3 regions of the Arthrobacter sp. SIMBA_036 genome follow, and region 2 is predicted to be linked to each of the others. Evidence: predicted binding sites of a transcription regulator. Region 2 holds the regulator's gene; each other region holds the start of a gene.
The links. Region 2 encodes HrcA, which represses chaperone genes, less so after heat shock. Its sites were predicted from a motif close to TTNGCACTCGNNNNNNNCGAGTGCNAA; they were not measured.
Positions count from the first base shown of each region.

Region 1: a site for HrcA is predicted at 1,893-1,919, ahead of groL (chaperonin GroEL). Genes of this name have one in related genera too.
Region 3: a site for HrcA is predicted at 1,241-1,267, ahead of SB659_RS00815 (FmdB family zinc ribbon protein). Genes of this name have one in related genera too.

Region 1 is NZ_JAWRXG010000002.1:414,206-417,477, forward strand. It holds gene groL (chaperonin GroEL) at 85-1,710, opposite strand; gene SB659_RS04595 (cold-shock protein) at 2,021-2,224, opposite strand; gene SB659_RS04600 (LytR C-terminal domain-containing protein) at 2,410-3,024, opposite strand; gene SB659_RS04605 (DUF3263 domain-containing protein) at 3,074-3,272, opposite strand, start outside.
Region 2 is NZ_JAWRXG010000008.1:56,500-59,771, forward strand. It holds gene SB659_RS12140 (16S rRNA (uracil(1498)-N(3))-methyltransferase) at 1-297, opposite strand, end outside; gene dnaJ (molecular chaperone DnaJ) at 300-1,430, opposite strand; gene hrcA (heat-inducible transcriptional repressor HrcA) at 1,485-2,492, opposite strand; gene SB659_RS12155 (DUF3097 domain-containing protein) at 2,658-3,272, shown strand, end outside.
Region 3 is NZ_JAWRXG010000001.1:166,131-169,402, reverse strand. It holds gene galU (UTP--glucose-1-phosphate uridylyltransferase GalU) at 1-462, opposite strand, end outside; gene SB659_RS00820 (5-formyltetrahydrofolate cyclo-ligase) at 569-1,174, shown strand; gene SB659_RS00815 (FmdB family zinc ribbon protein) at 1,326-1,592, shown strand; gene cpaB (Flp pilus assembly protein CpaB) at 1,678-2,493, shown strand; gene SB659_RS00805 (AAA family ATPase) at 2,520-3,272, opposite strand, start outside.

The DNA.
Region 1 (3,272 bases), on a different contig from region 2:
TACTTGGGTACAGCAAAACGGCGGCCCCCACCAAATGGTGGGGACCGCCGTGGTGATGTTCTTTAGTGCAAAGAGCGGGAGGGCTTAGAAGCCGCCCATGCCGCCCATGTCGTCGCCACCGGCAGCCGGGGCGTTCTTTTCGGGCTTGTCAGCAACCACTGCCTCGGTGGTCAGGAACAGACCAGCGATGGAAGCGGCGTTCTGGAGAGCCGAGCGGGTGACCTTTACGGGGTCGTTGACGCCGGCAGCCAGAAGGTCTTCGTAGACGCCCGTGGCAGCGTTCAGGCCGTGACCGGAGGGCAGGCCGCGAACCTTGTCCGCTACAACGCCCGGCTCGAGGCCAGCGTTGAAAGCGATCTGCTTGAGCGGAGCATCGATAGCAACCTTGACGATGTTGGCACCAGTTGCCTCGTCACCTTCGAGGTTGAGGTTGGCGAATGCCTTGGCGCCGGCCTGGATGAGGGCCACGCCACCACCGGCGACGATGCCTTCTTCAACGGCAGCCTTTGCGTTGCGGACAGCGTCCTCAATGCGGTGCTTGCGTTCCTTCAGCTCTACTTCGGTAGCCGCGCCAGCCTTGATGACTGCAACGCCGCCGGCCAGCTTGGCCAGGCGCTCCTGCAGCTTCTCGCGGTCGTAGTCGGAATCGGAGTTCTCGATCTCGGCGCGGATCTGGGCCACGCGGCCAGCGATCTGCTCGGCGTCGCCAGCACCTTCAACGATGGTGGTCTCGTCCTTGGTGACAACGACCTTGCGGGCGGTGCCGAGGAGTTCGAGGCCGGCGTTCTCAAGCTTGAGGCCAACTTCTTCGGAGATGACCTGGCCACCGGTGAGGATGGCGATGTCGGCGAGCTGTGCCTTGCGGCGGTCACCGAAGCCCGGAGCCTTGACGGCAACGGACTTGAAGGTGCCACGGATCTTGTTGACGATCAGGGTGGCCAAGGCCTCGCCCTCGATGTCTTCAGCGATGATCAGCAGCGGCTTGTTCGACTGCATGACCTTCTCCAGGACTGCAACGAGTTCCTTCACGTTGGAGATCTTGGAGTTCACGATCAGGATGTACGGGTCTTCGAGGACCGTTTCCTGGCGCTCAGCGTCGGTGACGAAGTATGCGGAGATGTAACCCTTGTCGAAGCGCATGCCCTCGGTGAGCTCAAGCTCCAAGCCGAAGGTGTTGGATTCCTCGACCGTGATGACGCCTTCCTTGCCCACCTTGTCCAGGGCCTCGGCGATCAGTGCGCCGATTTCCGGGTCGCCGGCGGAGATGGAAGCCGTGGCTGCGATCTCTTCCTTGGTTTCGATTTCCTTGGCCGAGGACAGCAGTTCATTGATGACTGCTTCAACAGCCTTCTCGATGCCGCGCTTGAGGGACAGCGGGTCAGCGCCGGCCGCTACGTTGCGCAGGCCTTCCTTGACCAGTGCCTGGGCAAGAACCGTTGCGGTGGTGGTTCCGTCGCCAGCGACGTCATCCGTCTTCTTGGCAACTTCCTTGACCAGTTCCGCACCGATCTTCTCGTAAGGATCGTCCAGCTCGATCTCCTTGGCGATGGAAACACCATCGTTGGTGATCGTGGGGGCGCCCCACTTCTTTTCGAGGACGACGTTGCGTCCACGCGGACCGAGGGTGACCTTGACGGCGTCTGCGAGGATGTTCAAACCCCGCTCGAGGCCGCGGCGTGCCTCTTCATCAAATGCAATGATCTTGGCCATAACGGCGGTAGTCCTTTCGGGACAGTCGTTAAGAAGGTACCTGTCTGATGGAGTGCCCGCGACGGACGGCCTTTCGCTTGCGGCCTCTGTATGCCGCGCGCTCCGGACCTCACCCCACCAAAAGGTGTTTCTTGATCCCCCGCCGGTTCGCTGGCTTTTGGGCCGGATTAACCGGGCCGCACTTAGCAGTCGAACCGTTGGAGTGCTAACTCAATAATTAGCACTCACCCGGGGAGAGTGCAAGCAGCGGCTCCATGCTGCGCTATAAACGAAAAGGTTCCAGCCGGCGTAGGCAGCCAGTGTCCGTGGCTCAGGCGACGCGTACACTCTCGGCTTGGGGGCCCTTCTGCCCCTCGCCCAATTCGAACTCAACCCTCTGGCCCTCCTCAAGGGCCCGGAATCCGTCCATTTGAAGGGCGGACCAGTGTACAAAAATGTCGTCGCCGGAATCATCCACAGTGATGAAGCCGTAACCCTTTTCGGCGTTGAACCATTTGACGGTTCCCAAAGCCATGATGCCCACTTTCACAGTAGCCAAAGTCCGGTAGCCGGGATCTCCGGGCCGGAGTTAATCCACTGTAACCACTGTGGTCGCAACGCGGTGCCGCGCTGGCGAAGTGCATCGCTTTTGTTATTGAGGCTTAACCGGGATGGTGCCGTGTTTTCCTGGTGACTCGGCGTTTATTGGTGACCCGGCGTTTATTGGTAACCCGGACCTGCGACCACAACGAGCGGCTGCTGGACGTCAGGGGCCTCGACTACTTGCTGGATCCCGAGAAGGGTACCCAACGCTTCGGCATTAGCCTTCTGGGCCGGCGCGTTATAGAAGATGACGGAAGATTTCTGTGGCAGGCCGCCCCAGTTGCCCACCGTACCCAAGGTCCAGCCGCCGCCTTGGACCAAGCCGGCCACCTTGGAGGCCAAACCGGCCGTGCCGGCACCGTTGTAGACAGCCACCGGGGTGGACTTGTCCACGGGAGCCGCCGTTGGGGTCGCGGAGGGAGTTTCCGACGGCGTCGCGCTGGGCGCCGGGGACGCAGCCGGGGCGATGCTCGATGCGCTAGGGGCCGCTGACGGCGGCGCGCTGCTCTGGCGGGGTGCCGACGTCGAAACGCTAGGCGCTGCGCTCGGTGCCACAAACCCAAGGCGCGGAAGGATCAAGAACGCCACCAAGCCAAGCACCAAGGCCACTGCCCCGACGGTGAGGACCGGCCACAAAGCGGGCCGGGACGTTGCTTGGGCGTCGCGGTGGACGCCTTGCCGGGAGCTGTTCTCTGGGACCTGGTCGAACTCGTCCCTGGCATATTTGGTCATGGTGAAGCGTTGTCCTTGCTGGTTGCTGCTGACAGATCAGCCGGGCGTTTTACGCGTCGGACCCCAAGCGGCGCGCAGTCCGCGCGCGCTGGCGGGACGTACGTAGTCTACGCAATCTCTTGACCAGCATGGGATCGTGCGCCAACGCATCTTCGGTATCGATCAACGCATTCAGGATCTGGTAGTAGTGCGTTGCCGAGAGATCGAAGAGCTCACGAATGGCTTGTTCCTTGGCGCCGGAGTACTTC
Region 2 (3,272 bases):
GATGGCAAGCTCGTCACGGTCGCCCTTGGCCAACGCCTGAACCAGCACCAGCCGAACGGCCGGCCGATCCTCGAATTCCACACCCGACGCGGTGACGGTCAGTGTCCCGGCTCCCGCGTCGGCCACCGTTCCCGTCAACCGGAACCCGGCGCCGTCGGATATATCGACCGACTCCCCGATACCGATTCTCTTGACCGTAACGGCGTGCCGGGCTTCGGGCCCCTCAAGGACGAACCTCGCGCCCGGTGTGACGGTTTCCAGACTGCCGGGCTCTGCGAAGAAAACGGGGTTACTCACCGCTAAAGGTTACCGAGTTTGTCCCGAAGCTTCGCGAACATGCCCCCGCTGGCCACCAGCTTGCCTTCGGTGAATTGCTCACCACGAAGCTTCGCCAGCTGCTGGAGCAGCTCCTCTTGGGCAGGGTCGAGTTTGGTGGGTGTCTCCACATGGAGGTGCACCTTGAGGTCGCCACGACCGTAGCCACGGAGGTGGGTTACCCCGAGGCCCCGGAGGGTGATGATTTCCCCGGACTGCGTGCCCGCCTTGACATCGATGTCCTGCTCGCCGTCGAAGGTCTCCAACTGCACCTCAGTCCCCAGGGCCGCTGCTGTCATCGGGACGCTGAGCGTCGCGTGGAGGTCATCGCCTTCCCGTACAAAGACCGAGTCGCTGTTGACGCGGATTTCCACGTAGAGGTCACCAGCAGGGCCGCCGGCGGGTCCGGCCTCGCCCTGTCCGGACAGCTGAATCCGGGTACCCGTGGCAACGCCTGCCGGAACTTTGATGGTCAGGGAGCGGCGGCTGCGAATCCGGCCTTGCCCGCTGCATTCGTTGCAAGGATCCTTGATGACCGTACCGAATCCCTCGCATGACCCACAGGGCGCAGTGGTCAGGACCTGGCCCAGGATTGACCTGACGGCCCGCTGGACCTGGCCGCTGCCACCACAGATGTCACAGCGCTCCGGCTGGGTTCCGGGACGGCAGCAGCTGCCGTCACAGGTGGGACAAACCACGGCTGTGTCCACCTCAAGCTTCTTGTTGACGCCGAAGACGGCGTCCTTGAGGTCGATACGCACACTGATGAGGGCATCCTGGCCGCGGCGGACACGGGAAGCAGGACCACCGTGACCGTGTCCGCCGCCTCCTCCGAAGAAGGTGTCGAAGATGTCTTGGAAGGCAAACCCTTGGCCGGAATATGCGCCGGAGCCGTTATCGGTGCCGTTCTCGTTGCCGGTTGCATCGTAGACACGGCGCTTCTGCGGGTCGGACAGAACTTCATAAGCATGCGTCACGGCCTTGAACTGCTCAGCGACATCCTCCCCGGGATTTACGTCCGGGTGGAGCTTCCGCGCCAACTTGCGGTACGCCTTTTTGATCTCTTCCCCGGTGGCTTCCGGCGAGACTCCCAAAACGTCATAGTGGCTGCTCAAAGTCTGTATCTCTTCCTTGTTGTTACTGCAGGTATTCCGATGATGGACGGCGTCTTAGTCGCCGAGAATGCGGGAAAGGTAGCGGGCCACCGCTCGCACGGCGGCCATGGTTGTTGGGTAATCCATGCGGGTTGGTCCCAAAATGCCCACCTTGGCACCGGATCCATAGCCAGTTGCCACAACGGACGCCTCGGCCAAACCGTCATAGGGATTTTCCCTCCCGATACTGACAGTTACTCCCCGGGGGTCATCACCCATATCCGATAACAACCGGAGCATGACAACTTGTTCCTCAAGGGCCTCCAGCACCGGACCAATGCTCAAAGGGAAGTCCACGTTGGAACGCGCCAGGTTTGCCGTGCCGGCCATCAGGATGCGTTCTTCACGGCTGTTGCCGCTGAGCACCTGGAGGCCATGCGCCAGGGTTTGCGCCACCCCACGGAGTTCAGGGGGGCAAAGCGCCACGACGGACGGAAGGACTTGGGGCAAGAGATCCACCTGGGTACCCGAGATACTGCCGAGGAACCTGGACCGCAACATCATCAGCGCCTCATTGCCGACGTCGAACCCTACATCGATGACCTTCTGCCCGACGCTTCCGGTATCGGCAATCAGGACCACCAGCACCTGCTGGGGCGCCAGCAGCACGAATTCGACGTGGCGTACCACCGCTCTCCTTGAGTGCGGGTACTGCACGACGGCGACCTGGTTGGTGAGCTGGGAAAGGAGCCGCACGGTACGTTCAAGAATGTCATCGACGTCGTCGGGGCCCTCAAGCAGCGAATGGATGGCACGGCGCTCAGCCGCGGAAAGCGGCTTAACCTGCGAGATGCGGTCCACGAACAGCCTGTAGCCCTTGTCCGTGGGGATACGCCCAGCGCTGGTGTGGGGCGCGGCAATGAGGCCCTCCTCTTCGAGGACAGCCATGTCATTGCGGATGGTGGCACTCGAAACGCCGAGGTGGTGGCGTTCAACCAGGGCCTTGGATCCTACAGGCTCCCTTGAATGAACGTAATCCTCAACGATTGCGCGCAGCACTTCCAACTTGCGCGGCTCACTCATTGCTCCACCTCCTGACATCTCATGGGTTAGCACTCAACATGCCCAAGTGCTAACAAGTCTAGTATGAGCCAACGCGTTGCTAGCATTGAAACCGCCCGCGGAGATTCAAGCGCGCGGGGCCGGCAGCAAACCGGTCTGATTCGAGCGCGAAGAGGTAAGAAGACCTTGGCTTTCGACCATTGGGGCCCACAGGACCTGGCGGCCCCCGCCAAACGCCAACTTCCCGAGGTACCCGTCCAGCGAGGCATGGTCCTTGAAGACGTGCAGTCCGGATGGGTCGGCGAAGTGACACGGGTGGAGAAGTCCGGCGGCATGCACATCGTGTCCTTGGAGGACCGGCGTGGAAAGACGAAGTCGTTCCAACTTGGATTTGGCTTCCTCCTGGAGGGCCAAGCGGTCCGGCTCCTGCCACCTGCCCCGCGTCCCGCTTCAGGGGCATCCACCGGCCGCACCGCCTCCGGCTCGGTCAAGGTTCAAGGCCAGCGCGCCCGGGTAGCGATGTCCAGCCGGATCTGGGTTGAGGGCAAGCACGACGCCGAACTGGTCGAGAAGGTCTGGGGAGACGATCTCCGCGTCGAAGGCATTGTGGTGGAACCCTTGCACGGGGTGGACGACCTCAAATCAGCCATTGCCGCTTTCTCTCCCGGTCCCACACGCCGACTTGGCATTCTGGTGGACCACCTTGTGCCTGGCTCCAAAGAGTCGCGCATTGCCGCGGAAGCGATGACAGTGCCGGGCGCGGCCGGCAATGTACTGATCGTGGGCCACCCGTACGTGGAC
Region 3 (3,272 bases), on a different contig from region 2:
CTGTTGGACGGCAATCATTTCGCTCAAGAGGTCATCTTTGGGATCGATGAGATCATCGCCGAGCAGAACGGCGAACGGCTCATGCCCTACGTGCTGCTTTGCACGCAAGACCGCATGGCCCAGGCCTTTGGCGTCGCCTTGCCTGACGTAGTGGATGTCACCGAGGTTGGTGGCTGACTGGATGGCTTCAAGCTTGGCCGTATCGCCCTTCTCGGCCAGCGTCGCTTCCAGCGCCGGCACCCGGTCAAAGTGATCTTCCAGAGCGCGTTTGCTGCGTCCGGTGATCATCAGGACGTCGTGCAGGCCAACCTTGACCGCTTCTTCGACGACGTACTGGATGGCTGGCTTGTCGACCACCGGCAGCATTTCCTTTGGCATCGCCTTGGTGGCGGGAAGGAAACGGGTACCAAGACCCGCGGCAGGGATGACAGCTTTACGGACAGCATTGTTATCGAGAGTCACCGGACTAATCTAACGGAAGTAGCACGGCAACGGGTAAACCCCCGCCGAGCCGGACTGCACTATTGCGGGATTACTCTGTACCCGACGCCGCTATGATGGGACCCAGATGCTTAGCAAAGAAGAGATCCGCAGCTCGCGACGACTCTGCCGTAGTGCCCTGACCCCCGAACAACGGTCAGCCGCGGGGGCATCGATCAGCGTTCATGGTAAAGAGTGGGCAGCACGGGTGGCCGGCGGATCCACGGGCGAGTTCGCACTCTATGTTGGAGTCGCCCACGAACCGCCAACCATGCCACTCATCGAGGCCCTCTACGCAGAAGGCCATAGGGTCCTCCTACCTGTCTGCGAGCCCGATCGGCAGTTGAGCTGGGTGTACTGGACTCCGGACACGGCTTTCGTCCGCTCTGCCTACGCGCCGATCGACGAGCCGGAGGGCGAACGCTTGGACAGTGCGGTCATTGCCGGAACCGCCGGAATCTTCATGCCGGCGACGGCGGTGGACCTGGCCGGCAGTCGCATAGGACAAGGCGGCGGCTACTACGACCGGCTACTGGACGGCTTGGACTCATCCGGAGTAAGGCCCCCCAGCATTGCGGTCATCTACGACGAGGACCTTTTACCCGCGGGCTCCATCCCCACCGAAGGCTTTGATCGCCCAGTGCCGGAGGTCCTGACACCTTCAGGAATTGTCCGGATGCATGCGGGGGCCTAAACCGACCTAGCGCCTTCACGGACGACGCTAGGCCGTGCCGGAACTGCCGCGCACTGGATGATAGAATTGGCACTCAGGCCCTGCGACTGCTAATGCGGATCTCCCGCTTCCGCCGCCCAGGACCTGAACTTTGTCCCAAAGGAGGAATTCAGTGCCCACTTACGCGTACGCCTGCAAGGACTGTGGCCATGCCTTTGACATCGTCCAGTCTTTCTCTGACAGCTCCCTGACGGAGTGCCCCGAATGCAAGGGTTCTTTGCGCAAGAAGTTCAACAGCGTCGGCGTTGTCTTTAAGGGCTCCGGGTTTTACCGGACCGACTCACGCGACACCAAGGGCAGCACGGTTTCGCCTGCTCCGGCTGCGCCCGCTGCTGCGCCAGCCGCGGCCGCCCCGGCACCTGCCGCAGCTACCAGCTAGGCCCTAAGTTCTCCACATAGCGCGTTCTCCACATAGGGAGACGAGCAGCTGTCCCCGCATGGATGCACGACGTTAGCGTGGCCGCATGCCTCGAACATCGCGCACCACCCTCCTGGCCCGTGCTGAACGGGCGGCGTCAGCCACTCCTCCTAGAACGTTCCCCTCGATGCGCGCCCAGCAACTGCGGGCAGGGCCTGGACGAGGAAAAACCGGCAAGCTCCAGCGGGCCCAGGCGCGCGGGTTCCGGCAGACGCGCCCTTTGAGGTTGCGCTGGGGGTCCTGGGTGGGACGGAACCGCCGGCTTATGGTTGCCCTGCTTCTATGCCTTGCCGCAGGCTTGGCAGTCCAGCAGTTGACTCCCGAGCCGCCGCAACGCGTCAGCGTAGTAGTTGCTGCCAGGGACCTTCCAGTAGGCACAAGCCTCACGGGGAACGACTTCACCACCATTGGAGTACCAACGGACGTCGCTCTGGCTGGTGCACTCCAAGACGTCAAACCCCTGGTGGGTCGCCAGTTGGCCGCCCCACTACGCCGAGGACAGATCCCGTCTGAGTCGGTTCTCCTGGGCCCAGGCCTCCTCACAGGTGCCCCCGCAGGAACTTCGGCGGTTCCGCTGCGGATGGCGGACCCCTCCTCCATCCAGCTACTGTCCCCCGGCCAGTTGGTAACGGTGGTTCTCACAGCGGACAGTTCCTATGCCGAATCCCGGAAGAGCGAAGTGCTCGCTGGCCCGGTTCCTGTGCTCTGGACATCGGCCCAAGGTGGAAAGCCTGGCGAGTGGCTCGGGACCAGTGACACGGACGGTTTGGTCGTCGTCGCCGCCGACCCCCTGCAAGCAGAAAAGCTTGCCGGCGCATCCACGCAAGGCAAGCTTTTCTTTGTGCTCGAGCACCAGCAATGAACGACGTCGGACCCGCCGCCTGCCGTTCAGCCCCAGTGAGGGGGTTTCTGCTCCTTCAACCACTGCTCATGATCGTATCCGGATTCGTCGCCCCAGCGCCGGGGATCGTCCTCGGCCGCTTTGGTCGGAAGAATGCCGCCAGATGACAGTTTCGTGGAGGTCACGTCGGCTGCCTGCTGATCAGGAGTGCCATCCGCTCGTGATCCGTCCGACGACGTGGTGTCCGATGAGGATGCCACCGCTTCTGTCCTGTCGGCTTCTCCGGCGGTGTCCCGCTGGTTTCCGTCCGGTTCCATACCTACTGCTTTCTCCACGTCTTGACTGGCCACCGAAGCCCCATATCCGTGCGATTGAGGCGTTTCGCGTGATCTCCTGGCCGAAGAAGCCGCCGCGAAGATTGGCTGCCCACCGCCCACATTCAATTCTTCAACATCCATGTCAAGGAAGCCATGCTGAGGTGCGGCAGATGGCTGAAGAATGTGGTTTTCAAGGCCCAGGTAGGAACCAATGCGGTCTGCACACGAGGAAGGATCGGTAAACACCTCAATGGTCCAAAGGGACATGTAGCGCCATCCCATGCGCTCCAGCAGTTGGGGGCGGAGCCTGCTGCGCTCACGGACGCTCATCCGACGGTACCGCTCGGTACCGTCAGACTCGATGGCAACCGGCGTGGGGATCTCCGCGCCTTCCCGTCCAATGGTATGAACAGGGTCCGCAGCGGCGGCGATGTCAAGGACGCCGTCGTAAAGATGCCATACCCGTGCGCCCCTGGCGCGCAG